2 regions of the Pseudomonas sp. SDO52101_S400 genome follow, and region 2 is predicted to be linked to the other one. Evidence: predicted binding sites of a transcription regulator. Region 2 holds the regulator's gene; the other holds the start of a gene.
What was found. Region 2 encodes FliA, which starts transcription of late flagellar genes. Its sites were predicted from a motif close to CTAAAGTTTNNNNNNNNNNNGCCGNTAA; they were not measured.

Region 1 (17,048 bases), on a different contig from region 2:
CGATCCGTGACACCTCATCCGGGTCGAGCGCCGAGGCCAAAGCGTGTTCATCCAGCTTGAAATGACTGTGTAGCAAATCCCGCTCGGCAGCGTCGGGGTTGCTGAACAGCATCACCTCGGCGTCCAGCCGCTCGACCCGCTGCAAGGCGCCGTGGCTCAGTGCAAAGCTGTTGATCATCGGCCGGTCACCAGGCCTGGCCGCGACGTTTGAGTTCCAGACGCCTCACGAACTCCTCCAGTACCAGCGAATACAGATCGTCCTGCAAATAAGCGTCTTCGATGCCGGCGTCGAGGTTCGGGTTGTCGTTGACCTCGATCACCACCACTTTGTCGCCGGCCTGTTTCAGGTCGACGCCGTACAGTCCATCGCCGATCAGGTTGGCGGTCTTCACCGCCAATTCCACCACCGCGCGCGGCGCTTCGTGGATCGCCAGCGTGCGGCATTCGCCGTTGACATCCTGGCCCTTGGCCTTGTGGTTGTAGATCTGCCAGTGCCCCTTGGACATGAAGTACTGGCAGGCGAAGATCGGTTTGCGGTTGAGCACGCCGATCCGCCAGTCGTACTCGGTGTAGAAAAACTCCTGGGCCAGCAACAGCACCGAATGTTCGAACAGCTCGGCGGTGGCCTCCAGCAATGCCTGTTGGCTCTCGACCTTGATTACGCCTCGGGAAAAGCAGCCATCAGGAATCTTCAGCACCAGCGGGAAACCCAGACGTTCGCCGACCCGTTCAAAGTCTTCCGGTCGTTCCTTGTAGAGAATTTCCGTGGCGGGCATGCCCAGTTGATGGCTGTTGAGCAGGTCGGTGAGATAGACCTTGTTGGTGCAGCGCAGGATCGACGTCGGGTCGTCCATCACCACCAGCCCTTCGCTTTCGGCTTTCTTGGCGAAGCGGTAAGTGTGGTTATCGACGCTGGTGGTCTCGCGGATCAGCAGGCCGTCGTATTCGGCCAGCCTTGCGTAGTCCTTGCGTTCGATCAATTCGACATCAATGCCCATGCCCTTGCCGACGCGCACGAAATTCTCCAGCGCCCGGGGGTTGGACGGCGGCAACGCTTCCTGCGGATCGTGCAGGATCGCCAAGTCATAACGTGCCACTTGCGGCGAACGCGGGACGCGCCAGATTTTGCGGCTGAATCCGTCCAGGGCATTGGCGAACTGGTCTTCCTGATCGTCGCGTAACTTGTGCAAGGCACCGGACTTTATGCCTTCGATATGCCAACCGTTAGTTCTACGAAATTCAACTAACAAAATCGGACATGGAAATACTTCAAACAATTGACGGGCCAGGTCCTGCAAAGGCTCGATGTGTGTTCTGCCGAAATAAAGTGTCAGCGTAAACCCTTCGGTATCACTATAGAGGTGATGACTGAGGGCTTTTTCCAGGGTTTTGTCCAGGTCATCCAGCGCCAGGCCGTAGAGGGATTTGCGGGTCAGTTCGCTGATGGTGCGTACCGACGGAATCACCTTGTGCCCCCTGGCCTCGGCCAGCAACGAGCAGTAGTAGCCGTGGCCCAGATACTTGTAGCTGCGGCACAGATTGATCACCTGCACCCGTTTTCCCGGCTCGCTGTCGGGAGGTTGTTCGAGGTACTCCTGCGCCGTCAGGATGTCTTCGCTGGGGAAGTACGAGGCCCAGTCTTCCTTGCGTTCGACGATGATCAACACTTGACTGGAAGTTCTGATTTGCGGTTTTAAAAAAGTTGCCGCCGGCAAACTTTGCTTGGATACTTCGCGCCAATGACCCTGTACCGCTGACATAGAAATTGATCCGTTGGAGAACAAGACCTTTTCTATTAAGCACGAACTTTTTCGAAAGTCCCGTTTCGTTACGCAACTTTTACGGCGGTCATATGAACACTGTTTTTCGCTTGGCGACAGTTGATGATTTAGCGGCGCTGCTGGCACTGGAAATGCACTGTTTCACCACGGACCGGCTCACACGCCGCAGCTTTCAGTGGATGATTACCCGAGCCCACGGCCAGTTGCTGGTGGCCGAACGCGAGGGCCAACTGCTGGGTTATGCGCTGGTGCTGTTCCATCGCGGCACCTCGCTTGCCCGGCTGTACTCCATCGCCATTTCCCCCGAGGCCCGGGGCGGTGGCCTGGGCAAACAATTGCTGCAACGCATCGAAGCATGCGCCCTTGAACACGACTGCGCTTACGTGCGGCTGGAGGTGCGCACTGACAACCCCGCCGCCATCGCGCTGTACGAACGCAGTGGCTACCGGCGCTTTGCGTTGATCCACGACTACTACGAAGACCACGCGGACGCCTTGCGCCTGGAAAAACGCATTCTTCAACACCACGATTCACGCAGCATCAAAGTGCCCTATTACCGGCAGACCACCGATTTCACCTGTGGTCCGGCGTGCCTGCTGATGGCCATGGGGGCGTTACAGGCCGATCGCTTACTGGAGCGCCGCGAAGAGTTGCAGCTCTGGCGTGAAGCGACGACCGTGTTCATGACTGCAGGTCATGGCGGTTGCAGCCCTCAAGGCCTGGCGTTGGCGGCATGGCGCCGAGGGTTTCGCGTGCGTTTGCAGCTGAGTATGACCGGGCCACTGTTTCTCGACGGCGTGCGCGACACGCATAAAAAAGACGTCATGCGCCTGGTGCATGACGAGTTCATGGCACAGCTGAACGACACCGACGTAGATCAAATCATCGGCACGACACTGGATCTACCTCGACTGCTCAGTGCTGGCGGACAGCCGTTGGTGCTGATCAGCAGCTATCGTCTGACCCGCTCCAAATCGCCGCACTGGGTGATCGTCACCGATTGCGACGAAGATTTCGTCTATCTGCATGACCCGGATGTCGACCACAGCCAGCACCGACAACCCATGGACTGCCAGCATGTGCCGGTCAGCCATGGGGAGTTCGAAAAAATGTGCCGGTTCGGGCGCGGCAAGCTGCGCGCGGCAGTGGTGCTCTACGCCCACTCACCCGCATGAAGCGCTCATTTGAGTCCGACCTTGTACAGCGAGCCGTCGGACTCATCCGTCAGCACATAAAGGTAACCATCCGGCCCCTGGCGTACATCGCGAATCCGCTGTTTCAAGTCGCCCAGCAAACGCTCTTCATGCACCACCTTGTCACCGTCGAATTGCAGGCGGATCAGCTCCTGAGTGGCCAGCGCGCCAATGAACACGTTGTGCTGCCAGGGTTTGAAGCGATCGGCATCGTAGAACGCCATGCCAGTGACACCCGGTGATTTTTCCCAGGCATGGTGCGGCGCAACCGTGCCTTCGACGGTTTTACCCTGGGCTTCCGGAATGGGCTGCATCGAGTAGTTGATGCCGTGGGTTGCCAGCGGCCAGCCGTAGTTCTTCCCGCGTTCGATGATGTTCACCTCGTCTCCGCCGCGCGGGCCGTGCTCGTTCTCCCACAAGGTGCCGGTCCATGGGTTGAGCGCTGCCCCTTGCGGGTTGCGATGGCCATAGGACCAGATCTCCGGCCGCACACCGGACTGACCGACAAACGGGTTGTCATCCGGCACCTTGCCGTCGGGGTAGATGCGCACGACTTTGCCCTGCAGCTTGTCCAGATCCTGGGCGGTCGGGCGGTCGTTGTTTTCGCCGAGGGTAATGAACAGGTAGCCGTCACGGTCGAACACCAGCCGCGATCCAAAGTGATTGCCGACCGACAGCTTCGGTTCCTGACGGAAAATAACGTTGAAGTCCTTGAGGGTTTTCAGATCATCCGACAGGCGCCCGCGCCCTACCGCCGTCCCGGCCTTGTCGCCGGCGCCACCTCCCTCGGCATAGGACAGATACACCAGCCGATCCTGTTTAAAGTCAGGCGACAGCACCACATCCAGCAACCCGCCCTGCCCCTTGGCCCAGACCTTGGGAACGCCATCGATCGGTGCCGACAGCTTGCCGTCAGCCCCCACCACTCGCAGCTTGCCCGGGCGCTCGGTCACCAGCATGCCCTGGCGATCCGGCAGGAACGCGAGCGCCCATGGATGTTCAAGCCCCTGGGTGATCGTCGTGACTTCAAGGGTACCCTGCTCGCTTTGCAGCTCTTTGGGGGCGGCGGATACCGGGCCGCAGATCACTGCACCGGCACACAGGCCGGATAAAAGGGTTTTACGCAACATGCACGATTCCTTTTGTTCGATTGAAGGGCTGACAGAAACGGTTCTGCCATTCAACGGTTGCTCTCGCCGTCACGGGCGGGTGGGTTGGGAATGAATTTCGGCGGCGTGCTCGGCACCGAACGTAGCGGCTGGCCATTGCCGATGCCGCCGTTTTCCAGGGTGGGCTGGCGAGGCGCGGGCACCGTACTCGGCCCGCGGATCACCGGATTGGCTGGCTGCGTGCCCTGCATGCTGTTTGGATTGGCCCGGTGAATCGGGCTGTTGTAAGGGTTGTTGCTGTTGCCGGTCGGACTTTGCGCCAGCAACAGGGCATCGGCGTGAACCAGCCCGCTGAGGGCCAGCAATGCGATGCCAGGCAGAATACGGTTCATGGACGGCCTCTCTCGATGCACGTGGAATAGAGCCTTCGAGTCCACGCTACGCCGAGGGTTCGGATTTGTTAACCCGTCATCGATAAACAAGGTGTAACACGGTTTGACCTGCCTCCCGCCTCTCCCGGCAATCAGCGGAAACTTTTACGCCGGGCCACAGGTCACCCGAACATCACTCGGAGAACGTCACCATGGCTCGGGCAATCTGGAAAGGCGCAATCAGTTTCGGTCTGGTGCACATCCCCGTGGCGCTGGTCTCGGCGACCTCATCCCAGGGCGTGGACTTCGACTGGCTGGACAGCCGCAGCATGGACCCGGTCGGCTATAAAAGGGTCAACAAGGTCACGGGTAAAGAGGTCACCAAGGAGCATATCGTCAAAGGCGTGCAGTTCGAGAAAGGCCGGTATGTGGTGCTCAGCGAGGAAGAAATCCGTTCGGCACACCCGGTCTCGACCCAGACCATCGATATCTTCGCTTTCGTCGACAGCGAGCAGATCCCGCTGCAGAACATCGACACGCCCTATTACCTGGCCCCGGACAAGCGTGGCGGCAAGGTCTACGCGTTGCTGCGCGAAACCCTGAGCAAGACGCAAAAAGTCGCACTCGCCCGCGTGGTTTTGCACACGCGTCAGTATCTGGCGGCGTTGATGCCGCTGGAATCGGCGCTCGTGCTGGTGAAGTTGCGCTGGCCGCAAGAGGTGCGCAGCCTCGATGAACTGGAACTGGGCAGCGAAGTGACCAAGCCTCAACTGGCGAAAGCCGAACTGGACATGGCCAAACGGCTTGTTGAAGACATGAGCGCCGACTGGAATCCCGAGGATTACCGCGACGAGTTTGAAGACAAGATCATGGCTCTGGTAGACAAGAAGGCCCATGAAGGCAAGATCGAAGACGTTGAGACCGTTGACGGCGAAGAAGAGCGCAAATCAGCTGATGTGATCGATCTGACAGAACTGCTCAAGCGCAGTCTCGGCGGGAAATCACCGGCCAAACCGGCGAAGAGGACCGCGAGCAAGACTACTGCTGCGAAAAAGACTAAAAAAGCGTCGTGAAAATAAAATCGGGCGACTGTCTTTCAACAGTCGCCCGATTTATCAGATCAGTTATCAGATCAGAATGAAGATCGCCAGCAGGCCGCCGAAGATCGCCCACTTTTCCAGGTAATAGCGCGCGCGATTGCGCTTTTTGAGTTCTTTGCCACGCAGGCGGATCTTGTAGATTTTGGTAAACAGGCGGTTGATACCACCTGTGCGGTCGCCCGCGTCGTTCGGTGCACCGGCAGCCGACATCACGGTCCGGCTGAACCAGCCATTGAACGCGGCCGCCCAGCGATACTTCATCGGACGCTCGATATCGCAGAACAGAATGATGCGGTTCTTGTCGGTGGTGTTTTCCGCGTAGTGGATGTAGGTCTCGTCGAACATCACTGCTTCGCCGTCGCGCCAGTGATAGTTCTCGCCATCGACGTTGATGTAGCAACCGGCGTCGTTCGGCGTTTCCAGCCCCAGGTGATAACGGTAGGAGCCGGCATACGGATCGCGGTGGCGCACCAGTTTCGAGCCGGGCGGCAGTTCAGCGAACATCGCGGCCTTGATCGAGCCGATGCTCTGCACCAGCTCAGTGGTGCGCGGGCACAGCTGCAACGCCGACGGGTGGCTGTCGCCGTACCACTTTAAGTAGAAGCGCTTCCAGCCGGTTTTGAAGAAGGAGTTGAAGCCGACATCGTCGTACTGGTTGGAACGCTTGATCTCGCCGGCACGCAGCAGTTTCTGCCCTTCCTCGCGGATTTCCTCCCAGTGGGCCTGCAACGGGCTCAGATCGGGAAAGTCTTTCGGATCGAGGTAGGGTTTGTTCGGATTCTTCGAGAACAGATAAAGGAAGCAGTTGATCGGGGCCAGGAACGTCGAGTGATCGCTCAACTGGCGGCCCAGTTTGTGGCGCACACGACCACGCAAGTGAACGTATGCAATGGAAATGACATAAATAGCAGCAATGATGAGTTTCACGGAAATCGTCACACGTCAAAAGTGAACAAACTGCGCGCCTTTCTGGCTGTGGCCAAAGGTCTGTGGCAGTGGTCTGAATACAAAACAGCGTCTCGGTGGCACATCCTTGAGCCCATGCCGGGCAAGGGCATTGGGTGAATGGATGGCATTTTAGCCACAGTTTGTAACCAATAGTGAACCTTCATCTGTGAAAAACTGTCCCGCGATTGCGCCAATTGGCATTCCGGGTGACACCGCCCTATCGCTTGAAGAGCCAGACCAGTACAATCGCCGCCAAACTTTAGCGCCCCCCTTGGTTGATGACGGGAAAACCCGCCTCAGCGCACTTCGACTCGGGCCATGCGCTCCGGCCGCACCCTCGCTACTCAGATTGCTTCGCAGGAAAAACCTTTGATTTCTACAGCTAACATCACCATGCAGTTCGGCGCCAAGCCGCTGTTTGAAAACGTTTCGGTCAAATTCAACGGCGGCAACCGCTACGGCCTGATTGGCGCCAACGGTTGCGGCAAGTCGACCTTCATGAAAATCCTCGGTGGCGATCTCGAGCCGTCCGGCGGTCAGGTCATGCTCGAGCCGAACATTCGCCTGGGTAAATTGCGTCAGGACCAGTTCGCCTACGAAGAATTCACCGTGATCGACACCGTGATCATGGGTCACGAAGAGCTGTGGAAGGTCAAGGCCGAGCGCGATCGCATCTATTCGCTGCCGGAAATGAGCGAAGAAGACGGCATGGCCGTGGCCGAGCTGGAAACCGAGTTCGCCGAGATGGACGGCTACACTGCCGAATCCCGTGCCGGTGAGCTGCTGCTGGGCCTTGGTATTCCGCTGGAACAGCATTTCGGTCCGATGTCTGAAGTGGCGCCGGGCTGGAAGCTGCGTGTTCTGTTGGCTCAGGCCCTGTTCTCCGATCCGGAAGTGCTGTTGCTCGACGAACCGACCAACCACCTGGACATCAACACCATTCGCTGGCTGGAATCGATTCTCACCGTGCGTAACAGCACCATGATCATCATTTCCCACGACCGTCACTTCCTGAACAGCGTCTGCACCCACATGGCCGACCTGGACTACGGTGAGCTGCGTCTGTTCCCGGGCAACTACGACGAGTACATGACTGCGGCGACCCAGTCCCGCGAGCAACTGCTGTCGGACAACGCCAAGAAGAAAGCGCAGATCGCCGAACTGCAAACGTTCGTCAGCCGCTTCTCGGCCAACGCCTCGAAAGCCAAGCAGGCCACTTCCCGTGCCAAGCAGATCGACAAGATCCAGCTGGCCGAGGTCAAGCCATCGAGCCGCGTGAGCCCGTTCATCCGTTTTGAACAGACCAAGAAGCTGCACCGCCAGGCCGTGACCATCGAGCAGATGTCCAAGGGCTTCGACGGCAAGACCCTGTTCAAGAACTTCAGCTTCACCGTTGAAGCCGGCGAGCGCGTCGCGATCATCGGTCCGAACGGTATCGGCAAGACAACCCTGCTGCGCACCCTGATGGGTGAACTGACCCCGGACGCCGGTTCCGTGAAGTGGACTGAAAGCGCGGAGCTGGGCTACTACGCTCAGGACCACGCCCACGACTTCGAAGACGACGTCAGCCTGTTCGACTGGATGGGTCAGTGGACTCAGGGCGAGCAAGTGATTCGTGGCACCCTGGGCCGCATGCTGTTCTCCAACGACGAGATCCTCAAGTCGGTGAAGGTCATCTCCGGTGGTGAGCAAGGTCGCATGCTGTTCGGCAAGCTGATCCTGCAAAAGCCGAACGTACTGGTGATGGACGAACCGACCAACCACTTGGACATGGAATCGATCGAGGCGCTGAACCTGGCGCTGGAAAACTACCCGGGCACGCTGATTTTCGTCAGCCACGACCGTGAGTTCGTATCGTCCCTGGCCACGCGCATCATCGAGCTGAGCCCGAACGGCGTGACCGACTTCAGCGGCACTTACGACGACTACCTGCGCAGTCAGGGCGTCGTGTTCTGATAGCGGCCTCGAGTCTAAAGCCCCGCCCCATGGCGGGGCTTTTTATTGCATCCGGGAAAGATAGTTAGCCTGCTTTCTTTTATTTCACCGCCAAGCCATGATGCGGACTCTCCCACCGCCGCCCGCGAACGAGCCCTCATGTCTGTGCAGCAACTGCCACCGCAAAGCTCCATGGCGATCACCCTGCAGATCGTCTCCATCGTTTTCTATACCTTTATTGCCTTCCTCTGCATCGGCCTGCCGATTGCGGTGTTGCCAGGCTATGTGCATGAGCAATTGGGCTTCAGCGCAATCGTGGCGGGGCTGGTCATTGGCTCGCAGTACCTGGCCACTCTGCTCAGCCGGCCGATGGCCGGGCGCATGTCGGATACCGTCGGGACCAAACGGGCGATCGTTTACGGCTTGTCGGGGATCGTGCTCAGCGGCCTGCTGACGTTTGTCTCCACATTGCTGCAGGACTTCCCGCTGACGAGCCTGATCATTCTGATCGCCGGACGTTTATTGCTCGGCATCGCACAGGGCTTGATCGGTGTCGGCACCATCAGTTGGTGCATGGGCCAGGTCGGTGCGGAACATACTGCACGGTCCATTGGCTGGAACGGCATAGCCTCTTACGGCGCCATTGCCATCGGCGCCCCGCTGGGCGTGCTGATGGTGGCTGATTACGGCTTTACCAGTCTCGGCATTGCGTTGTCGGTATTGGCGGCCGGTGCCCTGCTGTTGATTCGCAACAAGCCTTCGGTGCCGGTGGTGCGTGGCGAGCGCTTGCCGTTCTGGAATGTATTCGGACGGATTGCACCGTTCGGTGCCAGTCTGAGCCTGGCGTCGATTGGTTACGGCACACTGACCACCTTCATCACCCTTTATTACCTCAATCGCGGCTGGACCGGCGCGGCGTATTGCCTGACGGTGTTCGGCGTGTGCTTCATACTGTCGCGGCTGCTGTTCATCTCGGCCATCGGTCGTTTTGGCGGTTTTGCATCCGCCATCGCCTGCATGAGCATCGAAACCGTTGGCCTGTTGCTGCTGTGGCTCGCGCCCTCGACCGGCTACGCGCTGATCGGCGCCGGACTGGCCGGGTTTGGTCTGTCGCTGGTGTATCCGGCGCTGGGCGTTGAAGCAATCAAACAAGTGCCAAACTCCAGCCGAGGTGCTGGCCTGAGTGCTTACGCGGTGTTTTTCGATCTGGCGCTGGCGATTGCCGGGCCGTTGATGGGTGCGGTGGCGTTGAATCTGGGATATTCGTGGATTTTCCTGAGCGCAGCGCTGCTGTCCGTGACCGGACTGGCATTGACGGTATGGCTCAAACGTCGAGCGATGACCTGACGCTTACTGATCCGCTGTCTGCATCCCCGCCCGGGAAGGCTTGCCCAGCGCATGGGAGAAGAACCGCCCGGCCTCGGAAATCAGGTTGCGGTGGATGTCTTCACGGTCCACGCCATCGGCATCGGTGCACAGGGCCGGCATCGCACGGATCTGCTCTTCATTGCACGGCGCCATGAACACAAAGTGTCCTGCCCCGGCCAGTAACTTGAAGTCCGGCGCAGTCGGCAGTTTGCGCGCCAGGGCGGCAGCGTTCTTGTCGAAGGCCACCAGTTTGTCGCCATCGCCGCTGTACAGCAGCACCGGCACATGCACGTCGGCCAGAGTGTGACGACCAAACTTGAGGCTCAGCGGCGCCATCAGCAGCAACGCATGCACACGCGGGTCGGCCACCGGCTGCAGGTCATCCCGGTCGACGATCAATTCACCCTGGGTATTGCAGGCATCGCGATCGTCAGGACGCTCCTGGCAGTAACGGCGCAGGCGATCAAGGTCAGGCTGCGCGCCTGAAAGAATCAAGGCAGTCTCGCCCCCCGCCGAATAGCCGATCACGCCGACCTGATCGGCGTTCACAAACGGTGCGAGCATCCGGTCGCCAAGCGTGGCGGTGATGGCTTCGGAAATCTGGATCGGGCGCCCATAGAGGTTGCTCAAGGTGCCGAGGCGACTGTGATCCTTGGAGTTGTCACCGGGATGAATTACCGCCACCACCACGAAACCCTTGCGGGCCAGCGATGTGGCGAGGTCGTGCAGTGCCAGTGGCGTGCCGGTATTGCCGTGAGACAGCATCAGCATCGGAAAGCGACCGAGAGCGACCTTGGTGTCTTCGCCGGCTTCGACCGAGTAGCCTTCGAGCAGGCTCATGTGTTCACGGTCTGTGGAGGGATAGAACGCGATGGCGCGCATCGGTTGCAGGTCGAGCGGATCGAGGAACGTCATCTCGTGATAACCGACGCTCCAGCGCGGGTGCTGGCCGGGGGCTGCGTGCACTGAATTCAGGCTGCCGAGCAGGCAAATCAGTAACGTTGCACAAAGACGCATCATGGGATGCCCCACCCTGTTGTTACTCAATCGAAAGATCCGTTGTGTTCGACGCCCGAAACTCCGTGGTTCGGTGATCCGGCGCGGCGTTGCACTCAGACGTTGATCATCAGACTGCATAACCCGGGCCAGATTATGTAACAGTCGGAAACAAAAAACTCCGTATCTGGCCCTTGTAGAACCAGAATACAGAGTTTTTTGGGTGTTGCCTGAACGAGAGCTGTTCTTTACGAAAGCCTTACGCAGCCGCGAACAGTTGCTCGCTGATGCGGGTGTGCGCCGCGCTCATGGCGTTGTTGCGAACTTCTTCGCCGTAGGCCAGGCCTTCGGCACGGACGATTTCGATGTCGGTGATGCCGAGGAAGCCGAATACCAGTTTCAGGTAGTCTTCGTGAGCAACGCCCGACGCCTGACCGGCGTGGATGCCGCCCGAAGTCGATACGATGATCACTTTCTTGCCACCGCACAGGCCTTCAGGGCCGGCTTCGGTGTAGCGGAAAGTCTGGCCGGCAACGGCGATGCGGTCGATCCAGGCCTTGAGCTGGGTCGGCACGGTGAAGTTGTACATCGGTGCGGCAACCACAATAGCGTCGGCGGCGATGAACTCGGCCAGGGTGGTGGCGCTCAGCTCCGCTTCGTGCTGTTGTGCAGCGTCGCGCAGTTCAGCGGTGGTGCCGGCGGCTACCAGAGTGGTCGACGAGAAGTGGCTGATGGCGTCGGCAGCCAGGTCGCGGTAGGTCACGACAGCGGTTGGCTCGGCGGCTTGCCAGGCTTTGACGACTTCGGTGCTCAGCTGACGGGAAGCGGAGTTGTCGCCCAGAATGCTCGAATCGATGTGCAGCAGTTTCATTGTGGAATCTCCTGGAAAGAATCGCCGGTGGCGACGGAATGGAGACAATCCTACCTACGAAACCAATAGCTGATTAGACCGCAACAATGCGATAGTTTGTCCCACTGATAGAACAGTTGGATTTCCCACATGCAAGACCTCAACGATCTCTACTATTTCGCCAAAGTGATCGAGGCCGGCGGATTCGCCGCTGCCGGCCGTTTGCTGGGCATTCCCAAGTCGCGGTTGTCACGGCGGATTGCCGAACTGGAAGAACGCCTCGGCGCGCGTTTGCTGCAACGCACCACCCGCCAGCTGAAGCTGACTGCGGTTGGCGAACGCTATTTGCGTCACTGTCAGGCGATGCTGCTGGAAGCGGAAATGGCCGACGAGACAGTGGCCAGCATGTCCAGCGAGCCCCGTGGACGCCTGCGGGTATCGAGCCCGACGGGGCTTGCCCATGAAATGCTGCCAGTGGTGATCAGCAACTTCCTGGGCAAATATCCTCAGGTGCAACTGGAAGTCACTCTGATCAATCGCCGGGTCGATCTGATCACCGAAGGCATCGACGTGGCCCTGCGCGTACGCGAACACGGCGACGAAGAGCCGATGCTGGTGACCCGCCGTCTGCGCCAGGCACAGATGGTGGTAGTCGCGAGCCCTTCCTTTATACAGGGCGTGGAAATCAACCATCCGCAGGACTTGAAAACCCTGCCTGTGCTCGGCGCGCTGGAAGCCGATCGCATGGTGCATGTGCGCTTGCTCGATCAGCACGGCAAGAGTTGCGATCTGGCGCTGGAGGCCCGGCTGGGCATCGACGATTTCATCGTGCGCAAGGCTTGCGTGCTCGCGGGCCAGGGCTTCACCCTGCTGCCGATGATGTATTGCGAAACGGAGCTGAACAACGGCACGCTGGTGCAGTTGCTGCCGGATTGGTCATTGCCCGGCGGCTGGTTGCAGGCGGTGTATCCGCACCGGCGCGGGGTGATGCCGGCGGTGCGTGCGTGGATCGATCATCTGGTTGAATCGTTCAATGCCTGTGGAGAACGGCTGTTATGAAACAAGGAAAGATGAGCGAAGCGGACGTCGCGGAATTTTGCCTGGCATTGCCCGGTGCTCAAGAAGACTACAAGTGGGGCGGCGTGCGGGTGTTTTCGATTGCCGGCAACAAGATGTTCGCCTTGCAGGGGCTGCGGGGCGAGTCGCTGGCGTTCAAGGTCGACAAGGATCTGTTTCTCGGTCATTGCGACCGGCCGGGCATTCACCCGGCGCCGTATCTGGCGCGGGCGCAGTGGATCATCATGCACCCGCCCTACCCCTTGGGCGCCGAGGAACTGCGAGGGTTGCTGCAACGTTCTCACCAGTTGGTGGTGAGCAAGCTGCCGAAGAAAACCCAGGTGGGTTTGCTGCTGCCCTAACCCAACGCCAACAGGTTCGAACCGAGGAACAGCTGATCGATCCAGAACACCTGGTGCAGCGCGACGATCACCCAGAACAGAATCTGAAACGAGACCTTGCGCGTCTTGTGACGGAAGACTTGCTGGGCGATCAACGCGCCCGGCCAGCCTCCTGCCAGTTCCACAGCGTGCAGGACGTTCTCCGGAGTGCGCCAGGCCTCGGCGCGGGCCTTGCGCTTGTCGGCCCAGTACAGGAAAAACGCCAGCACGCTGACAACTCCGTAGGCCGCCAACGGCACCCGCGAGATCCCGCGCAGCCACATCGACAGCGAGCCGAACAGCGGCAACGCACAGACGATCAGCAACACGATCAGCTTCAATTTCAAATGCTGGATGCTGCCCCCGGAGTGACCGCGATCCGGGCGGCGTGCACGGGAATCACTCATGCCTTGGCCGCCGCCCAGTCCACCCAGCCAAACTGCCAGGTCGCCAGAATCAAAAGACCGAAAACGATCCGGTACCAGGCGAATGCCGCGTAGCTGTGGCTGGCGATGAACTTCAGCAAGCCGCGCACCGCGATCATGGCGAAAACGAATGCGGTGACAAAACCGATGGCAAACACCGGGAAGTCCGCTGGCACGAACAGAGCACGGTACTTGTAGCCTGAATAGACTGCTGCACCGACCATGGTCGGCATCGCCAGGAAAAACGAAAACTCGGTGGCGGTCTTGCGCGACAGACCGAACAACAGGCCGCCAATGATCGTCGAGCCGGAGCGCGAGGTGCCCGGAATCATCGCCAGACACTGGGCAAAACCGACCTTCAGCGCATCTTTCCAGGTGATTTCATCCACCGTCTCCGCATGCACCTCATGCTGCCGGCGCTCGGCCCACAACATGATGACGCCGCCCACCACCAGCGCCGTCGCCACGGTGATCGGGTTGAACAGGTACTTGTGAATCAGATCGGCAAAGATCACGCCCAGCACTACGGCGGGCAAGAAGGCGATCAGCAGATTGGCGGTAAAGCGTCGCGCACTCGGCTGGGTCGGCAAACCGATGACCACGTCGAGAATCTTGCGGCGAAACTCCCAGACCACCGCGAGGATCGCGCCGAGCTGAATGATGATGTTGAACGCCATGGCGCGTTCGCCGCCGAAATTGAGCAGGTCGGCGACAATGATCTGGTGTCCGGTACTGGAAATGGGCAAAAACTCCGTCAGCCCTTCTACAACTCCAAGAATCAGTGCCTGCAAGGCGGTCCAAAGATCCATCAATCCCCCAGAGAGCGATGCACGGCGGCATGCCCCGATAATATTTTTTTACGTTCACTGCGTTCAGCGTAGCGGGTTGTTGCTGTACCGATTCCGCGCGCAAAGGATCCACACAAAACGGTCAAAATTCCGTGAAATGACAACTTGGGTTCAGGTTTTCACGCGCGGGGCCGAAATCCTATCAGACAAGCCGTAATAGCGCTGCCGCGTTCTACGACTTGGGTCGCGTATGCCCGGCCACTGAAACGTGGTTGGATGCTGGCGGTGATTTATTACAAGAAAAAGAAACCGGAGTGACAGCGTTATGAACAGCTTGCGCAGTGTGTCGATCAGCCGACGCTTGTGGCTCATCTTGATTGTGGCGGTGGTCATGCTGCTGACCTTGGGTCTGTTGATGCTCAAGCAGATCCACGATGACCTGTATCACGCCAAGGCCCAGAAAACCCAGCATGTGGTGCAGACCGCCAGCGGCTTGCTGACCTATTACCAAGGCCTGGAAGCGGCCGGAACCCTGACCCGCGACGCCGCCCAGAAGCAGGCACTGACCGCCATTCGCGGCCTGCGTTACGATCAGAACGATTACTTCTGGATCAACGACCTCACGCCTGTGATGGTCATGCACCCGACCAATCCCAAGCTTGAAGGCCAGAACCTCTCGGCGATCCGCGACCCGGACGGTTTTGCGGTGTTCAACGAGATGGTAGCCATCGCCAAATCCAAGGGCGCCGGCATGGTCGACTACCGTTGGCCGAAACCCGGCGCCAGCGAGCCGGTGGCCAAGACCTCCTACGTGAAACTGTTCGAGCCATGGGGCTGGGTGCTGGGCTCCGGCGTATACGTCGACGATGTGCAGGCCGAGTTTCAGGGCCAGGTGATCAAGGCTTCCGTCGTAGGCCTGGCCATCGCGCTGATCATGGGCGTGCTGGTGATCCTGATTGCCCGCAGCATCGTCCGCCCCTTGCAGGAAACCGTGAACGCCATGGCCAACATCGCCAGCGGCGAAAGCGACCTGACCCGCAGCCTCGACACCCACGGCCAGGACGAAGTCACACAACTGGCCCATCACTTCAACGCCTTCACCGCCAAGCTGCGCCGGGTAATCGGCGATTTGCAGGTGTCGGCCAGTGCGCTGGGCCAGTCCTCGACTGAACTGGGCAACGACGCGAGCCAGGCTCAGCAGCGCAGCCAGCAGCAGTCGCAGCAGATGGAACTGGTGGCGACCGCCATCAACGAAGTCACTTACGGCGTGCAGGATGTGGCGAAGAACGCCGAGCATGCCGCTAATGAAATGCGCGATGCCGAGGCTCAGGCGCAACAGGGCCAGATCAATATCGACGGCAGCCTGCAACAGATCGACAAGTTGTCCGGCACCATCGATCAGGCCGTTGAGGTCATTCGCACCCTGGCGACCGAAAGCACGCAGATCGGCAGCGTCCTTGAGGTAATCCGCTCGATCGCCGAACAGACCAACCTGCTGGCACTTAACGCCGCCATCGAAGCCGCCCGCGCCGGCGAACAGGGGCGTGGTTTTGCGGTGGTGGCCGATGAAGTTCGTTTGCTGGCACAACGCACGCAGAAATCCACGGCGGAAATCCAGTCGATGATCGAGCGTCTGCAGAACCATTCCGAGGCCGCGGTGAAGGTTATCGGCGACAGCAGCAAAGCGTCGCAACTGACCATCGAGCAAGCCGGACTGGCCGGTGCAAGCCTCAATGCCATCGGCCAGGCGCTGCGTAACCTCAATGGCCTGAACGCTTCGATCGCCAGTGCGACCCTGCAACAGGCGCATGTGGTCGAGGACATCAACCAGAACGTCACCCAGGCGGCGGGCCTTTCACACAGCACGGCGCTGGCGGCTGAACAATCGAGCGCGGCCAGCGTACGACTGGGCCAACTGAGCGAACAGTTGAACGGACTGCTGCGCCAGTTCCGCGTCTGACGATGTTGCCCTGTGGGAGGCTCACTCCCACAGGTTTTTGGGTACAATCCGCCCCCTCTTTTACTCCCTCCAAGGATCTTGCATGTCCGGGCTTGAACTGTTTGCCGCCGCCCTCGGTGTGATCGCCGTCTGGCTGACGGTCAAACAGAATCCCTGGTGCTGGCCGATCGGGCTGGTCATGGTGCTGCTCTACAGTTGGGTCTTCTTCGAGGTGAAATTGTATTCGGACATGTTGCTGCAGGTGGTTTACGCCGCCCTGCAAGTCTACGGCTGGTGGCAATGGACCCGGGCCGGGACGATGCATGACGGCCGTCAGGTCAGCCGGCTCGACAACCTTTCGACTCTCAAAGGCTTGGCCATTGGTGCCGTCGGCAGTCTGCTGCTGGGTGCGGCCATGGCGCACTGGACCGATGCCGCGCAACCCTGGCTCGACGCCGCACTGACCGGTTTCAGCCTTGTCGCGCAGTTCTGGATGGCCCACAAGCGCCTGCAATGCTGGGCATTGTGGTTCGTGCTGGACGTGATCTTCGTCGGCCTGTTCCTTTATAAGGCGCTTTACCTCACCGCTGCGTTGTACACCTTGTTTACCCTGATCGCGGTGCTGGGCTGGCGGGAATGGCGCGCCGATCCGGCGTTGCGCACATGAAAGTCGTGGTCCTCACCGGCCCGGAGTCCAGCGGCAAGAGCTGGCTGGCGGCCGGGCTTCAGCAACAGTTCGGCGGCCTGCGCGTGGACGAATACGTGCGCTGGTTCATCGAACAGAATCCACGGGACACCTGCCTCGCCGA
Region 2 (14,137 bases):
GCGCTGCGCCTTGATGTACGCCAGAAACATCGCCAGCGTGCCTGCCCAGAACAGGAACAGGACAATGACCGCTACCTCGAGAATCAATCAGATATTCTCCAGTTCCGACCATTCTTCTTCGCTCATCATCTTGTCCAGCTCGACCAGGATCAGCAACTCGTTGTTCTTGTTGCACACGCCCTGGATGAACTTGGCCGACTCTTCGTTACCGACGTTCGGTGCGGTCTCGATTTCCGACTGACGCAGGTAAACCACTTCAGCGACGCTGTCGACCATGATGCCCACAACTTGCTTGTCGGCTTCGATGATGACGATACGGGTGTTGTCGCTGATCTCGCCGCTCATCAGGCCGAAGCGCTGACGGGTGTCGATCACGGTCACCACGTTGCCGCGCAGGTTGATGATGCCCAGCACGTAGCTTGGCGCGCCCGGAACCGGAGCGATTTCGGTGTAGCGCAGGACTTCCTGAACGCGCATCACGTTGATGCCGTAGGTTTCATTGTCCAGCTTGAAGGTTACCCATTGCAGGATCGGATCTTCGGAACCCTTTGCCGCCGTCGCCTTGTCGTTCATACCCTAGCCCCTCGAAATACCGCAATGGCGGTGTGTGTCTCGTGTGCCGGCATTGAATGCCGGCGTCTGTCTGTTATGTAAGTGTTATGTCGGTTTGTGGTTCGGCTTACTGCCGGACATGTGCTTTGCCCCACCGCTGGCGATCAACTCGGCCAGAGCGGAGACATCGAGCAAGGCGCACATGTGTTCAATCACCGTGCCCGCGAGCCATGGCCGCTGACCCCGGTGACTTCTCCATTTGATTTCATTCGGATCCAGGCGCAACGAGCGACTGACCTGATGCACCGCCAGGCCCCACTCGTAACCTTGTACCGAAATCACGTACTGCAGGCCCTGACGGAAGTCATCGCGATAGCGATCCGGCATGACCCAGCGCGCGGTGTCCAGCACCTTCAGGTTCCCGGCCTGGCTTGGCAGGATGCCGAGGAACCACTCCGGCTGACCGAACAGCGGCGTCAGCTCATGGCCGGCCAGCGAATAGATCGAGCCGAGGCACACCAGCGGCACCGCCAGGGTCAGCCCGGCGACATCGAACAACAGGCATTCGAAGGCTTCAGACGCCCAGGCCGGACGACCGTCGGTTTCCACCGGTGGCGGTGTATTGCTTGGTGGCAGATGCACTTCGACCAGCGGCGCAACCAGTGCCTGCTCGACAACTTGCTCGACCGGCGCCGCAACTGGTGCTGGCACCTCGACCGGAGCCGGCTCGGGTTGCGCATGCAGAAGTTGGGTCTGCAGCAGCGGCGCGAGCGTCGACACCACACGCACCGGCTCGGGCTCCTTGATCAGCGGTGCCGGAGCCTTGGCCGCCACGGTGGCGGGTGCTGCAACCGGGGCAGCAGGCCGGGCTGCTTTCTGTGCATCGCGGGCCTGTTCTTCAAGCACCGCAGCCTGGAACTCATCCAGTACCGCAGCGCTTTCAACCACTTCGACCGGCGCCTCGATTTCCTGCGGGATCTCTTCCGTCACATCCTCCAGCAAGCTGTCCAGATAGGACTGCAAAGCCAGTTGCGGACGCGAAGTCAGTTTGATCGGCCGATTCATGCTCAGGCCACCTGCGGAACGAGTTGTTGCGCCAGCAGATGCTTGAGCAACGCGCGGTAGGCCAGCACGCCACGGCTCTTGCCGTCGAACTGCGAAGGCGTGACACCGGCACGGCTGGCGTCGCGCAGACGAGTATCGACCGGGATATAACCCTGCCAGATCTCGTCGGGGAATTTGTCGCGCAGCACGCGCAAGGTGCCCATCGACGCCTGGGTGCGGCGGTCGAACAGAGTCGGCACGATGCTGAACGGCAGCGCCTGTTTGCGCGAGCGGTTGATCATCGCCAGGGTGTTGACCATGCGCTCCAGGCCTTTGACGGCCAGGTGCTCGGTCTGTACCGGGATCACCAATTGCTGGCTTGCGGCCAAAGCGTTGACCATCAACACGCCGAGCAACGGCGGGCTGTCGATGATCGCGTAATCGAAGTCCTGCCACAGTTGCGCCAGACTCTTGGCGATCACCAGGCCCAGGCCACTCTGCCCCGGCGACTGACGCTCGAGGGTGGCCAGCGCGGTGCTGGACGGCAGAAGGGAAATGCGTTCATCACTGGTCGACAGCAACAACTGGCCCGGCAGGCCTTGCGGCACACCGCCCTTGTGCAGGAACAGGTCGTAGTTGCTGTGCTCCAGGCTGTCGGGGTCATAGCCGAAATAGCTGGTCATCGAGCCGTGCGGGTCGAGATCGACCACGACCACGCGTTTGCCCGCCTCTGCCAGCAAACCGGCTAAAGCGATGGAAGAAGTGGTTTTACCAACACCACCCTTTTGATTGGCGACTGCCCAGACTCTCATTCGGATCGTTCCTCCCGGCCGAGATGCTCGGCCGAGACATGGCTCAGCGTATTAATGCGGGCGACGGAGAATTGACGGCACTCTCGCGTCCCGGCGTCTTGACCGGGGTCGGTGCAGTTTGTGTGCCAGCACGCTTCAATGCGGCATCCGGTTGCGCATGGGCGGTTCCGGTGCCGGTGAGGCTGCGACGTACATCGAGATTGCGCGACACCACCAGCACCACACGACGGTTCTTCGCCCGGCCTTCAGCGGTGGCGTTGTTGGCCACCGGCTGGAATTCGCCGTAGCCCACCGAGGCCAGACGGCCAGGGTTGACGCCCTGCATCGCCAGCATGCGCACGATGCTCGCCGAACGCGCCGAGGACAGTTCCCAGTTGGTCGGATACTGCGCCGTACGGATCGGTTGATCGTCAGTGAAGCCTTCGACGTGGATCGGGTTGTCGAACGGTTTGAGGATCGCTGCAACCTTGTCGATGATGTTGAACGCGATGTCGCTCGGCATCGCATCACCGCTGCCGAACAACAGGCTGGAGTTGAGTTCGATCTCGACCCACAGTTCGTTGCCGCGCACGGTCATCTGGTTCGAAGCGATCAGGTCGCCGAACGCGGCGCTGATATCGTCGGCGATGCTTTTCAGCGGATCGCTGGCCCCGGCGATGCCGGCATCGACCTGTTCGGCGTCCTTGACCAGCGGCTTGGCCGGAGTCACGGTCTTCGGCCGTTCTTCGCCGATCGGGATCGGCTTGAGCGAGCGGTCGGAGTCGGTGAAGACTCCGATCAGCGCTTCGGAGATGACCTTGTACTTGCCTTCGTTGATCGACGAGATGGAGTACATCACCACGAAAAAAGCGAACAGCAAGGTGATGAAGTCGGCATAGGAAACCAGCCAGCGTTCATGGTTTACATGCTCTTCATGTTGGCGACGACGTGCCATGAGGTTAGTCCCTTAATCCATGAAGCCCTGAAGCTTCAACTCGATGGAGCGTGGGTTTTCACCTTCGGCGATCGACAAAATGCCTTCCAACAACATTTCGCGATAACGCGACTGCCGCAACGCGATTGACTTCAATTTGGCTGCCACCGGCAGCAGGATCAGGTTGGCACTGGCCACACCGTAGATGGTGGCGACAAACGCCACGGCGATGCCGCTGCCCAGTTGCGTCGGATCGGCCAGGTTGCCCATCACGTGGATAAGGCCCATCACCGCACCGATGATACCGATGGTCGGCGCGTAGCCGCCCATGCTTTCAAAGACCTTGGCGGCCTCGATGTCGCGGGCTTCCTGGGTGTAGAAATCCACTTCGAGGATGCTGCGAATCGCTTCCGGCTCGGCGCCGTCGACCAGCAGTTGCAAGCCTTTGCGCGAGTAGGCATCAGGCTCGGCATCCGCAACGCCTTCCAGACCCAGCAGGCCTTCCTTGCGTGCGGTGAGGCTCCAGTTGACCACGCGGTCGATGCCGCCGGCCAGATCCACACGCGGCGGGAAGAAAATCCAGGCCAGAATCTGCATGGCGCGCTTGAACGCGCTCATCGGTGATTGCAGCAGCGCGGCACCGATGGTGCCACCCAGCACGATCAGCGCCGCCGGACCATTGGCCAGCGCGCCGAGGTGGCCGCCTTCAAGGTAGTTGCCGCCGATGATGGCGACAAACGCCATGATGATCCCGATAAGGCTTAGAACATCCATCAGATACACGCCTCGACGATGTGCTTGCCGATATCGTCCAGGCCGTACACCGCATCTGCGAGGTCGGCTTTGACGATCGCCATCGGCATGCCGTAGATCACGCAGCTGGCTTCATCCTGAGCCCAGACCGTGCTGCCGCCCTGCTTGAGCAGGCGTGCGCCTTCGCGGCCGTCGGCGCCCATGCCGGTCAGTACAACCGCCAGAACTTTGTCACTGTAGGATTTCGCCGCGGAACCAAAGGTGATATCCACGCAAGGCTTGTAGTTCAGACGCTCGTCGCCCGGCAGGATTTTCACCGCGCCACGGCCGTCGATCATCATCTGCTTGCCACCCGGTGCCAGCAGGGCCAGGCCCGGACGCAGGATGTCGCCATCCTCGGCTTCCTTGACGCTGATACGGCACAGCTTGTCCAGACGCTCGGCGAACGCCTTGGTGAAGGCTGCCGGCATGTGCTGGATCAGCACGATCGGCGCCGGGAAGTTGGCCGGCAACTGGGTCAGAACCCGTTGCAGGGCAACCGGGCCGCCGGTCGACGTGCCGATAGCCACCAGCTTGTAGGCTTTGCGTTTCGGCGCTGCCGACGAAGCACTGGCAGCCGGAGCGCGAGCCGGTGCAGGCGCGGGTGCCGGACGAGCCGGAGCACTGTGGCTGCCAAAGCTCGACGGCGCCGGTGCCGGAGTCGGAGTCGGCGCAGGCGCAGCGGCAGGCGCCGGCGCACTGTAGGCACTGAAACGACGGTTACTGCGCGAGATACTGTGAACCTTCTCGCACAGCAGTTGCTTGACCTTCTCCGGATTGCGGGAGATGTCTTCGAAATTCTTCGGCAGGAAATCCACCGCGCCGGCATCCAGCGCATCCAGGGTTACCCGGGCGCCTTCATGGGTCAGCGAGGAGAACATCAACACCGGGGTCGGGCAGCGCTGCATGATGTGCCGCACTGCCGTGATGCCATCCATCATCGGCATCTCGTAGTCCATGGTGATCACGTCCGGCTTGAGGGCCAGGGCCTGATCGATCGCCTCTTTACCGTTGGTTGCCGTACCGACAACCTGGATGCTCGGATCCGCTGAAAGAATTTCCGAGACGCGGCGGCGGAAAAAACCCGAATCGTCCACCACCAGGACTTTGACTGCCATAAACACTCCATTAGGTGCAGCGGGACGTTGTCGCCCCGCTGCCCCGGATTCAAATACGCCGTGCGGCGTAACGCTTGAGCATGCTTGGAACATCGAGAATCAGCGCAATGCGGCCGTCACCGGTAATGGTGGCGCCGGACATGCCCGGGGTTCCCTGCAGCATTTTGCCCAATGGCTTGATGACCACTTCTTCCTGGCCGACCAGTTGATCGACGACGAAGCCGATCCGCTGGGTGCCCACCGAGAGGATCACCACATGGCCTTCGCGCTGCTCTTCGTGAGCCGCGGAGCTGACCAGCCAGCGCTTGAGGTAGAACAATGGCAGCGCCTTGTCCCGCACGATCACCACTTCCTGGCCATCCACCACGTTGGTGGTCGACAGGTCGAGGTGGAAGATTTCGTTGACGTTCACCAGCGGGAACGCGAACGCCTGGTTGCCGAGCATCACCATCAGGGTCGGCATGATCGCCAGCGTCAGTGGTACCTTGATGACGATCTTCGAGCCCTGGCCCTTGGTCGAGTAGATGTTGATCGAACCGTTGAGCTGGGAAATCTTGGTCTTCACCACGTCCATGCCCACACCGCGGCCGGACACGTCGGAGATCTCGGTCTTGGTCGAGAAACCCGGGGCGAAAATCAGGTTGTAGCATTCGGTATCGCTCAGGCGATCGGCGGCATCCTTGTCCATCACACCGCGTTTCACGGCGATGGCACGCAGGACGTTCGGGTCCATGCCTTTGCCGTCGTCGGAGATCGACAGCAGGATGTGGTCGCCTTCCTGCTCGGCAGCCAGAATCACCTTGCCGCCACGTGCCTTGCCCGAAGCTTCGCGTTCTTCCGGCGACTCGATGCCGTGGTCGACCGCGTTGCGCACCAAGTGGACCAGCGGGTCGGCCAGTGCCTCGACGAGGTTCTTGTCGAGGTCGGTCTCTTCGCCCACCAGTTCCAGGTTGATCTCTTTCTTGAGCTGACGCGCCAGGTCGCGAACCAGACGCGGGAAGCGGCCGAAGACTTTCTTGATCGGCTGCATCCGGGTCTTCATGACGGCGGTCTGCAAGTCGGCGGTGACCACGTCGAGGTTCGACACGGCCTTCTGCATCGACTCGTCGCCGCTGTTCAGGCCCAGACGCACCAGACGGTTACGCACCAGTACCAGCTCGCCGACCATGTTCATGATTTCGTCGAGACGCGCGGTGTCCACACGAACGGTGGTTTCGGCTTCGCTTGCCGGTTTTTCCGGTGGCGGCGTCGCCGGTGCACGGGCCGGAGCCGGTGCAGCAGCGGCTGGCTTGGCCGGTTCGGCCTTAGGCTCAGGCGCTTTTGCAGCAGGTTTTGCCGCAGCGGCCGGGGCCTTGGCGGCAGGCGCAGCAACAGCAGAAGCATTGCTGGCAGTCACGACGGCACCGGTGGCGACGTCAGTGAACTTGCCTTTGCCATGCAGATCGTCAAGCAGCGATTCGAACTCGTGGTCGCTGATCAAATCGCTACCGGCCGCAGCCGCTGCCGGGGCAGCATTCGCAGGGACGGAAGCAATCGCCGACTCCAGCGCATCGACGGCAAAGTTGCCCTTGCCGTGCAACTGATCGAGCAAGGCTTCGAATTCGTCGTCGGTGATGTCCGAACTGTCGCCCGCCGCCGGAGCGGCAGGAGCAGCAGGAGCAGCAGGAGCCGCGGCAGCCGGTGCCACGGCGTCGGCCGCGAACTGGCCCTTGCCGTGCAACTGGTCGAGCAGCGACTCGAACTCGGCGTCGGTAATTTCATCACTGGCTGCTTCATCGGAAGCAGGCGCAGCGGCAGCCGCCGGGGCTTCGGCTTCAGCCTTGACGGCGTTCAGCGAGTCCAGCAGCTGTTCAAATTCGTTATCGGTGATATCGCCCGAATCGCCTTCGACGACCAGTTCTTCGATCATCTCGGCAACAGGGGAAGCCGGGGCTTCATCCGCCGATTGCGGCTCAGCCAGGCGCGCCAGGGCGGCCAGCAGTTCCGGGGTGGCGGCGGTGATCGGGCTACGATCGCGGACTTCGCTGAACATGCTGTTCACCGCGTCCAGCGCTTCAAGCACCACGTCCATCAGTTCTGCATCTACGCGACGCTCACCCTTGCGCAAGATGTCGAACACGTTTTCGGCGATGTGACAGCACTCCACCAGCTCATTGAGCTGAAGGAAGCCGGCGCCCCCTTTTACAGTGTGGAAACCGCGAAAAATTGCGTTGAGCAGATCTGCGTCATCCGGGCGGCTTTCCAGCTCGACCAGTTGTTCGGACAGTTGCTCAAGAATCTCGCCGGCCTCAACCAGGAAATCCTGAAGGATCTCTTCATCGGCGCCGAAGCTCATTAATGGGGTGCTCCTACAGGTCTAAAAACCCAAAAAAACTCAAAATCCAAGGCTGGATAGCAAATCGTCCACATCGTCCTGACCGGACACAACGTCTTCTCGTTTATCGGCATGAATCTGCGGACCTTCACCCTGCGAGAGATGTTTTTGTGGATCTTTTTCAGCGAGCATTGCTGCACGGTCATGTTCGATGCCCGCAAAGCGGTCAACCTGACTGGCCATGAGCACGAGCTTGAGCAGGTTGCTTTCGACTTCGGTGACCAATTGGGTCACGCGCTTGATCACCTGGCCGGTGAGGTCCTGGTAATCCTGGGCGAGCAGAATGTCGTTCAGATTGCTCGACACCGCGCGGTTGTCCGCGCTGCTGCGTGCCAGAAAACCGTCTACCCGACGCGCCAGTTCGCGGAACTCTTCAGCCCCGACTTCACGGCGCATGAAGCGTCCCCAGTCGGCACTCAAGGCCTGGGCTTCGTCAGCCAGACCATTGACCACCGGCGTGGCGCTTTCCACCAGGTCCATGGTGCGGTTGGCCGCCGCTTCAGTCAGCTTGACCACATAGCCCAGACGCTCGGTCGCATCAGTGATCTGCGACACTTCCTCGGCCTGCGGCATATGCGGGTCGATCTGGAAGTTGACGATTGCACTGTGCAGTTCGCGCGTGAGCTTGCCCACTTCCTGGTACAGGCCACGGTCACGGGTCTGATTGAGCTCATGGATCAGTTGCACAGCGTCGCCGAACCTGCCTTTTTCAAGGCTTTCGACCAGTTCGACCGCGTGTTTTTTCAGAGTCGACTCGAAGTCGCCCTGTGAAGATTCGTTATGCTCCATAGCTCCCCCGCGCGTCATCAGCCGATGCGTTCGAAAATCTTCTCGATTTTTTCTTTCAGCGCCTGAGCCGTGAAAGGTTTGACCACGTAGCCGTTAACGCCGGCCTGGGCCGCTTCGATGATCTGCTCGCGCTTGGCTTCAGCGGTCACCATCAGCACTGGCAAGTGCTTGAGTTTTTCATCGGCGCGCACGTGACGCAGCAGGTCGATACCGGTCATGCCAGGCATGTTCCAGTCGGTCACCAGAAAGTCGATGCTGCCGCTGTTGAGCACCGGAATGGCGGTGGTGCCATCGTCAGCTTCAACGGTGTTGGTGAACCCAAGGTCACGCAACAGGTTCTTGATGATCCGCCGCATCGTTGAGAAGTCATCAACGATGAGGATTTTCATGTCTTTGTTCAATTCGACCTCCAAGCAGTCTTAAACGCGCCCAGCACCTGGACGCGCCATTTCAATCAATCCGGCGTAGCACTCGATGACTGTCTGGAGCACAACAGAGCAAGACCGGTGCCGTTCACCACCGCACCAGCCTCGTTCGCAGCGTCCCCACACTGCCTTCAGCGCGCTCGCCACTCCCCCAAACGCCCCCGCAAGCGGGCCGCGCACTGGCTGTGTAACTGGCTGACCCGCGATTCACTGACGCCAAGGACTTCACCGATTTCCTTGAGGTTCAGCTCTTCGTCGTAGTACAGCGCCAACACCAGTCGCTCACGCTCCGGCAAATTGGCAATCGCGTCCGCCAACGCAGCCTGGAAGCGCTCATCTTCCAGATCGCGCGACGGCTCAAGATGAGCACTGGCGCCATCCTCGTGCAGCCCTTCGTGTTCGCCGTCCTGCAGCAGGTCGTCGAAACTGAACAGTCGGCTGCCCAGGGTGTCGTTCAAAATCCCGTAGTAATCGTCGAGACTCAATTGGAGTTCGGCCGCAACCTCGTGATCTTTAGCGTCACGGCCGGTTTTAGCTTCAATCGAGCGAATCGCGTCGCTGACCATACGGGTGTTGCGGTGAACCGAGCGCGGTGCCCAGTCCCCCTTGCGTACTTCATCGAGCATGGCGCCGCGGATCCGGATGCCCGCGTACGTTTCGAAACTGGCGCCTTTGCTGGCGTCGTATTTGGTCGAGACTTCCAACAGGCCGATCATCCCGGCCTGAATCAGATCTTCGACCTGCACACTGGCCGGCAATCGCGCCAGCAAGTGATAGGCGATGCGTTTGACCAGTGGCGCGTAACGCTCGATCAGCTCGTACTGCGCGTCACGTGCCGACTTCTTGTAGAAATTCATACCGCTGGCGGTCATAGCACAGGTCCTGCCGTTTGCTGCACGAGGCGCTCGACGAAAAATTCGAGGTGACCACGCGGGTTGGCGGGCAGCGGCCAGGTGTCGACCTTCTGCGCGATCGCCTTGAACGCCAGCGCGCACTTGGAACGCGGGAAGGCTTCATAGACCGCACGCTGCTTCTGCACCGCCTTGCGCACGCTTTCGTCGTAGGGCACCGCACCGACGTATTGTAGGGCGACGTCGAGGAAGCGATCCGTGACCTTGGTCAACTTGGCGAACAGATTGCGACCTTCCTGCGGGCTCTGGGCCATGTTGGCCAGGACGCGGAAGCGGTTCATGCCGTAATCGCGGTTGAGCAGTTTGATCAGCGCGTAGGCGTCGGTGATCGAGGTCGGCTCGTCGCAGACCACCAGCAACACTTCTTGCGCAGCGCGAACGAAACTGACTACCGAGTCACCAATACCCGCAGCGGTGTCGATCACCAGCACATCGAGATTGTCGCCGATGTCGCTGAATGCCTGAATCAGACCGGCATGCTGGGCCGGGCTCAGGTGAACCATGCTCTGGGTGCCGGAAGCGGCCGGCACGATGCGGATCCCGCCGGGACCTTGCAACAGCACGTCGCGCAGTTCGCAGCGGCCCTCGATCACATCGGCCAGGGTGCGTTTGGGAGTGAGGCCCAGCAGAACGTCGACGTTCGCCAGACCCAGGTCGGCGTCCAGCAGCATGACCCGACGGCCAAGCTCTGCCAGCGCCAGGGACAAGTTCACTGACACGTTAGTCTTGCCGACGCCACCTTTGCCGCCGGTCACCGCGATCACCTGTACGGGATGCATGCTGCCCATGTTATTTCTTTACCTTGTCTTGCATAGACGGAGGCCACATTACTGGCTGCGCGTTCACAACCGGAACAATGCATGGCAGACCATCGATGTAGGTACAAAAACTGTTCATTACCTCAGCCAACCTGCTTGGTCGGACTGTGGTAGATATCAGCGAACATGTCAGCCATGGCTTCTTCGCTGGGTTCTTCCTGCATTTGCACGCTGACGGCGCGGCTGACCAACTGATGACGGCGCGGCAGATGCAGATCATCCGGAATCCGAGGGCCGTCGGTCAGGTAGGCGACCGGCAGTTCATGACTGATTGCCAGGCTCAGCACTTCGCCGAGGCTGGCCGTCTCATCCAGTTTAGTCAGGATGCACCCGGCGAGCCCGCAACGCTTGTAACTGTGATAAGCGGCGGTTAGAACCTGTTTCTGGCTGGTGGTTGCGAGCACCAGATAATTTTTTGACCGAATGCCACGACTGGCCAGACTTTCCAGCTGCATACGCAGTGCCGGATCGCTGGCCTGCAGGCCGGCGGTATCGATCAGCACCACGCGCTTGCGCAGCAGTGGATCCAGCGCCTGCACCAGGGACTGGCCCGGGTCGACGTGGGTTACCGACACATTGAGGATCCGGCCCAGGGTTTTCAACTGTTCCTGAGCACCGATGCGGAAGCTGTCCATGCTCACCAGCGCAATGTTCTGCGCGCCGTACTTGAGCACGTAACGGGCCGCGAGCTTGGCCAAAGTGGTGGTCTTGCCCATGCCGGCCGGGCCGACCATGGCAATGATCCCGCCCTCTTCCAGCGGCTCGACTTCCGGCGTGGCGATCATCCGTGCCAGGTGCGCGAGCAACATGCGCCAGGCCTGACGAGGTTCTTCGATATCGCTGGTCAGCGCCAGCAGGTCGCGGGACAACGGGCCGGACAAGCCGATGCGTTGCAGACGACGATACAGATTGGCCTGGGCCGGACGGCTGCCTTGCAGCTGATTCCAGGCCAGAGTGCCGAGCTGCACTTCCATCAGCTCGCGCAGGCTGTTGAGTTCGAAACGCATCGAATCCAGCGCACGCGGATCGACGCCGGCGGACACCGGAGCAGGCGCAGGTGCCGGACGGGCCGGCGCGGCGTAGGTCGGCTCGGTCAGAGGCTCGGCAGCCGTCAGCGGCAGGCCGGCGGTCAATGGCAGACCGGAGAACAACTGGCGATTGGTGCTGCCGTCGGCTTCGCCGCGCATGCTCAGTTCGGCCTGGGCGGTGACGATGCGCGACTGGGTCTTGCGCAACTCGTCTTCGAGTTCCATGTTCGGAACCCGCGGCGCCAGCGCCGAGAGTTTGTAATCCAGCGCCGCCGTCAGCTCGACGCCGCCGGCAATGCGGCGGTTGCCAATGATGGCGGCATCAGCGCCCAGCTCATCACGAACCAGCTTCATGGCCTGACGCATATCGGCGGCGAAAAAACGCTTAACTTGCATAAACCACTACCTCAGCCGTTGGGCCCTACTGTCGCAACGATGGTCACTTGCTTGTTGTCCGGAATTTCCTGGTAGGCCAGCACATGCAGTCCAGGGACTGCCAGGCGGCCAAAGCGCGAGAGCATCGCGCGAACCGGGCCTGCTACCAACAGGATCACCGGCTGACCTTGCATTTCCTGACGCTGCGCCGCTTCGATGAGCGAACGCTGCAGCTTCTCGGCCATGCTTGGTTCCAGCAGAACGCCCTCTTCCGAGCCTTGTCCTGCCTTCTGCAGACTATTGAGCAATATTTGTTCCAACCTTGGCTCCAGAGTGATAACTGGCAGCTCGGACTCAGTCCCTACAATGCTTTGGACGATTGCACGGGATACGCCAACGCGCACGGCAGCCACCAGCGCGGCGGTATCTTGACTCTTGGCGGCGTTGTTGGCGATGGCTTCGGCAATGCTGCGGATGTCGCGCACCGGCACGTGTTCGGCCAGCAACGCTTGCAGCACCTTGAGCAGTTGCGACAGCGACACCACACCCGGAACCAGCTCTTCGGCCAGTTTTGGCGAGCTCTTGGCCAGCAATTGCATGAGTTGCTGCACTTCTTCGTGCCCGATCAGCTCACTGGAGTGCTTGTACAGAATCTGGTTCAAGTGCGTGGCGACCACGGTACTGGCGTCCACCACGGTGTAACCGAGCGATTGCGCCTGGGCGCGCTGACTGACTTCGATCCACACCGCCTCCAGGCCGAAAGCCGGATCTTTGGCGGTAATCCCGTTGAGCGTGCCGTAGACCTGCCCCGGGTTGATCGCCAGCTCACGATCCGGGTAGATCTCGGCTTCGGCCAGGATCACGCCCATCAGGGTCAGGCGATAGGCGCTCGGCGCCAGGTCGAGGTTGTCGCGGATGTGCACGGTCGGCATCAGGAAGCCCAGATCCTGCGAGAGCTTCTTGCGCACGCCCTTGATCCGCGCCAGCAACTGACCGCCCTGGTTGCGGTCCACCAGTGGAATCAGGCGATAACCGACTTCCAGGCCGATCATGTCGATTGGCGTGACGTCGTCCCAGCCCAGCTCCTTGGTTTCCATGGCGCGAGCCGGCGACGGCAGCAGTTCCTGCTGACGTTTGACCTCTTGCAGCGCCTGCACCTTGGCGACGTTCTGCTTCTTCCAGAACAGGTAGGCACCACCGGCAGCCAGTGCCGCCATGCTGAGGAAGGAGAAGTGCGGCATGCCCGGCACCAGGCCCATGACCGCCATCAGGCCGGCAGCCACCGCCAGTGCTTTGGGCGAGGCGAACATCTGGCGATTGATCTGCTTGCCCATGTCTTCCGAACCGGAAGCACGGGTCACCATGATTGCCGCTGCTGTAGATAACAACAGTGATGGCAATTGCGCCACTAAACCGTCACCGATGGTCAGCAAGGCATAAACCTTGCCGGCATCAGCGAAACTCATGTTGTGCTGGAAGATACCGACGGCCATGCCGCCGATCAGGTTGATGAACAGAATCAGCAGGCCGGCGATGGCGTCACCACGAACGAACTTGCTGGCACCGTCCATCGAACCGTAAAACTCAGCCTCTTGGGCGACTTCGGAACGACGGGCCTTGGCCTGGGTCTGGTCAATCAGACCGGCGTTGAGGTCGGCGTCGATTGCCATTTGCTTGCCCGGCATCGCATCGAGGGTGAAACGTGCGCTCACCTCGGAAATCCGCCCGGCACCTTTGGTTACTACGACGAAGTTGATGATCATCAAAATCGCGAAGACCACGATACCGACCACGTAGTTGCCGCCGATCACCACCTCACCGAAGGCCTGAATCACCTTACCGGCAGCGGCGTGGCCATCCTGACCGTGGAGCATCACCACCCGCGTCGACGCCACGTTCAGCGCCAGTCGCAGCAACGTCGCCACCAGCAGAATCGTCGGGAACACCGCGAAATCGAGCGGCCGCAACGCGTACACGCAGACCAGCAGCACGACGATGGAAAGGGCAATGTTGAAGGTGAAGAACACGTCGAGCAGGAACGGCGGTACCGGCAACATCATCATTGCCAGCATGACCAGCAGCAACAGCGGCACACCCAGATTGCCCCGACTGAGATCGGCAATGTTCGAGCGAGCACTGTTGATTAACTGAGAGCGATCCACCGGTTTTCCCCGTTCCTTTAAAGC

Region 1: the regulator FliA is predicted to act here: its motif matches at 14,471-14,498, upstream of ACW9HX_RS01125 (methyl-accepting chemotaxis protein).

What each region holds. Positions count from the first base shown of each region.
Region 1 is NZ_JBSVWF010000002.1:73,562-90,609, forward strand. It holds gene ACW9HX_RS01050 (magnesium transporter CorA family protein) at 1-178, opposite strand, end outside; gene ACW9HX_RS01055 (RimK family protein) at 186-1,760, opposite strand; gene rimI (ribosomal protein S18-alanine N-acetyltransferase) at 1,853-2,956, shown strand; gene ACW9HX_RS01065 (PQQ-dependent sugar dehydrogenase) at 2,962-4,104, opposite strand; gene ACW9HX_RS01070 (hypothetical protein) at 4,155-4,475, opposite strand; gene ku (non-homologous end joining protein Ku) at 4,667-5,527, shown strand; gene lpxO (lipid A hydroxylase LpxO) at 5,582-6,481, opposite strand; gene ACW9HX_RS01085 (ABC-F family ATPase) at 6,872-8,458, shown strand; gene ACW9HX_RS01090 (MFS transporter) at 8,597-9,784, shown strand; gene ACW9HX_RS01095 (alpha/beta hydrolase family protein) at 9,788-10,825, opposite strand; gene ACW9HX_RS01100 (FMN-dependent NADH-azoreductase) at 11,061-11,672, opposite strand; gene ACW9HX_RS01105 (LysR substrate-binding domain-containing protein) at 11,802-12,710, shown strand; gene ACW9HX_RS01110 (MmcQ/YjbR family DNA-binding protein) at 12,707-13,069, shown strand; gene ACW9HX_RS01115 (DUF1294 domain-containing protein) at 13,066-13,494, opposite strand; gene ACW9HX_RS01120 (undecaprenyl-diphosphate phosphatase) at 13,491-14,321, opposite strand; gene ACW9HX_RS01125 (methyl-accepting chemotaxis protein) at 14,626-16,260, shown strand; gene pnuC (nicotinamide riboside transporter PnuC) at 16,343-16,906, shown strand; gene ACW9HX_RS01135 (AAA family ATPase) at 16,903-17,048, shown strand, end outside.
Region 2 is NZ_JBSVWF010000090.1:1,846-15,982, reverse strand. It holds gene ACW9HX_RS27575 (DUF2802 domain-containing protein) at 1-87, opposite strand, end outside; gene ACW9HX_RS27570 (chemotaxis protein CheW) at 88-573, opposite strand; gene ACW9HX_RS27565 (CheW domain-containing protein) at 658-1,617, opposite strand; gene ACW9HX_RS27560 (ParA family protein) at 1,620-2,408, opposite strand; gene motD (flagellar motor protein MotD) at 2,452-3,342, opposite strand; gene ACW9HX_RS27550 (flagellar motor protein) at 3,355-4,095, opposite strand; gene ACW9HX_RS27545 (protein-glutamate methylesterase/protein-glutamine glutaminase) at 4,095-5,231, opposite strand; gene ACW9HX_RS27540 (chemotaxis protein CheA) at 5,281-7,566, opposite strand; gene ACW9HX_RS27535 (protein phosphatase CheZ) at 7,606-8,394, opposite strand; gene ACW9HX_RS27530 (chemotaxis response regulator CheY) at 8,412-8,783, opposite strand; gene fliA (RNA polymerase sigma factor FliA) at 8,951-9,691, opposite strand; gene fleN (flagellar synthesis regulator FleN) at 9,688-10,518, opposite strand; gene flhF (flagellar biosynthesis protein FlhF) at 10,632-11,972, opposite strand; gene flhA (flagellar biosynthesis protein FlhA) at 11,984-14,113, opposite strand.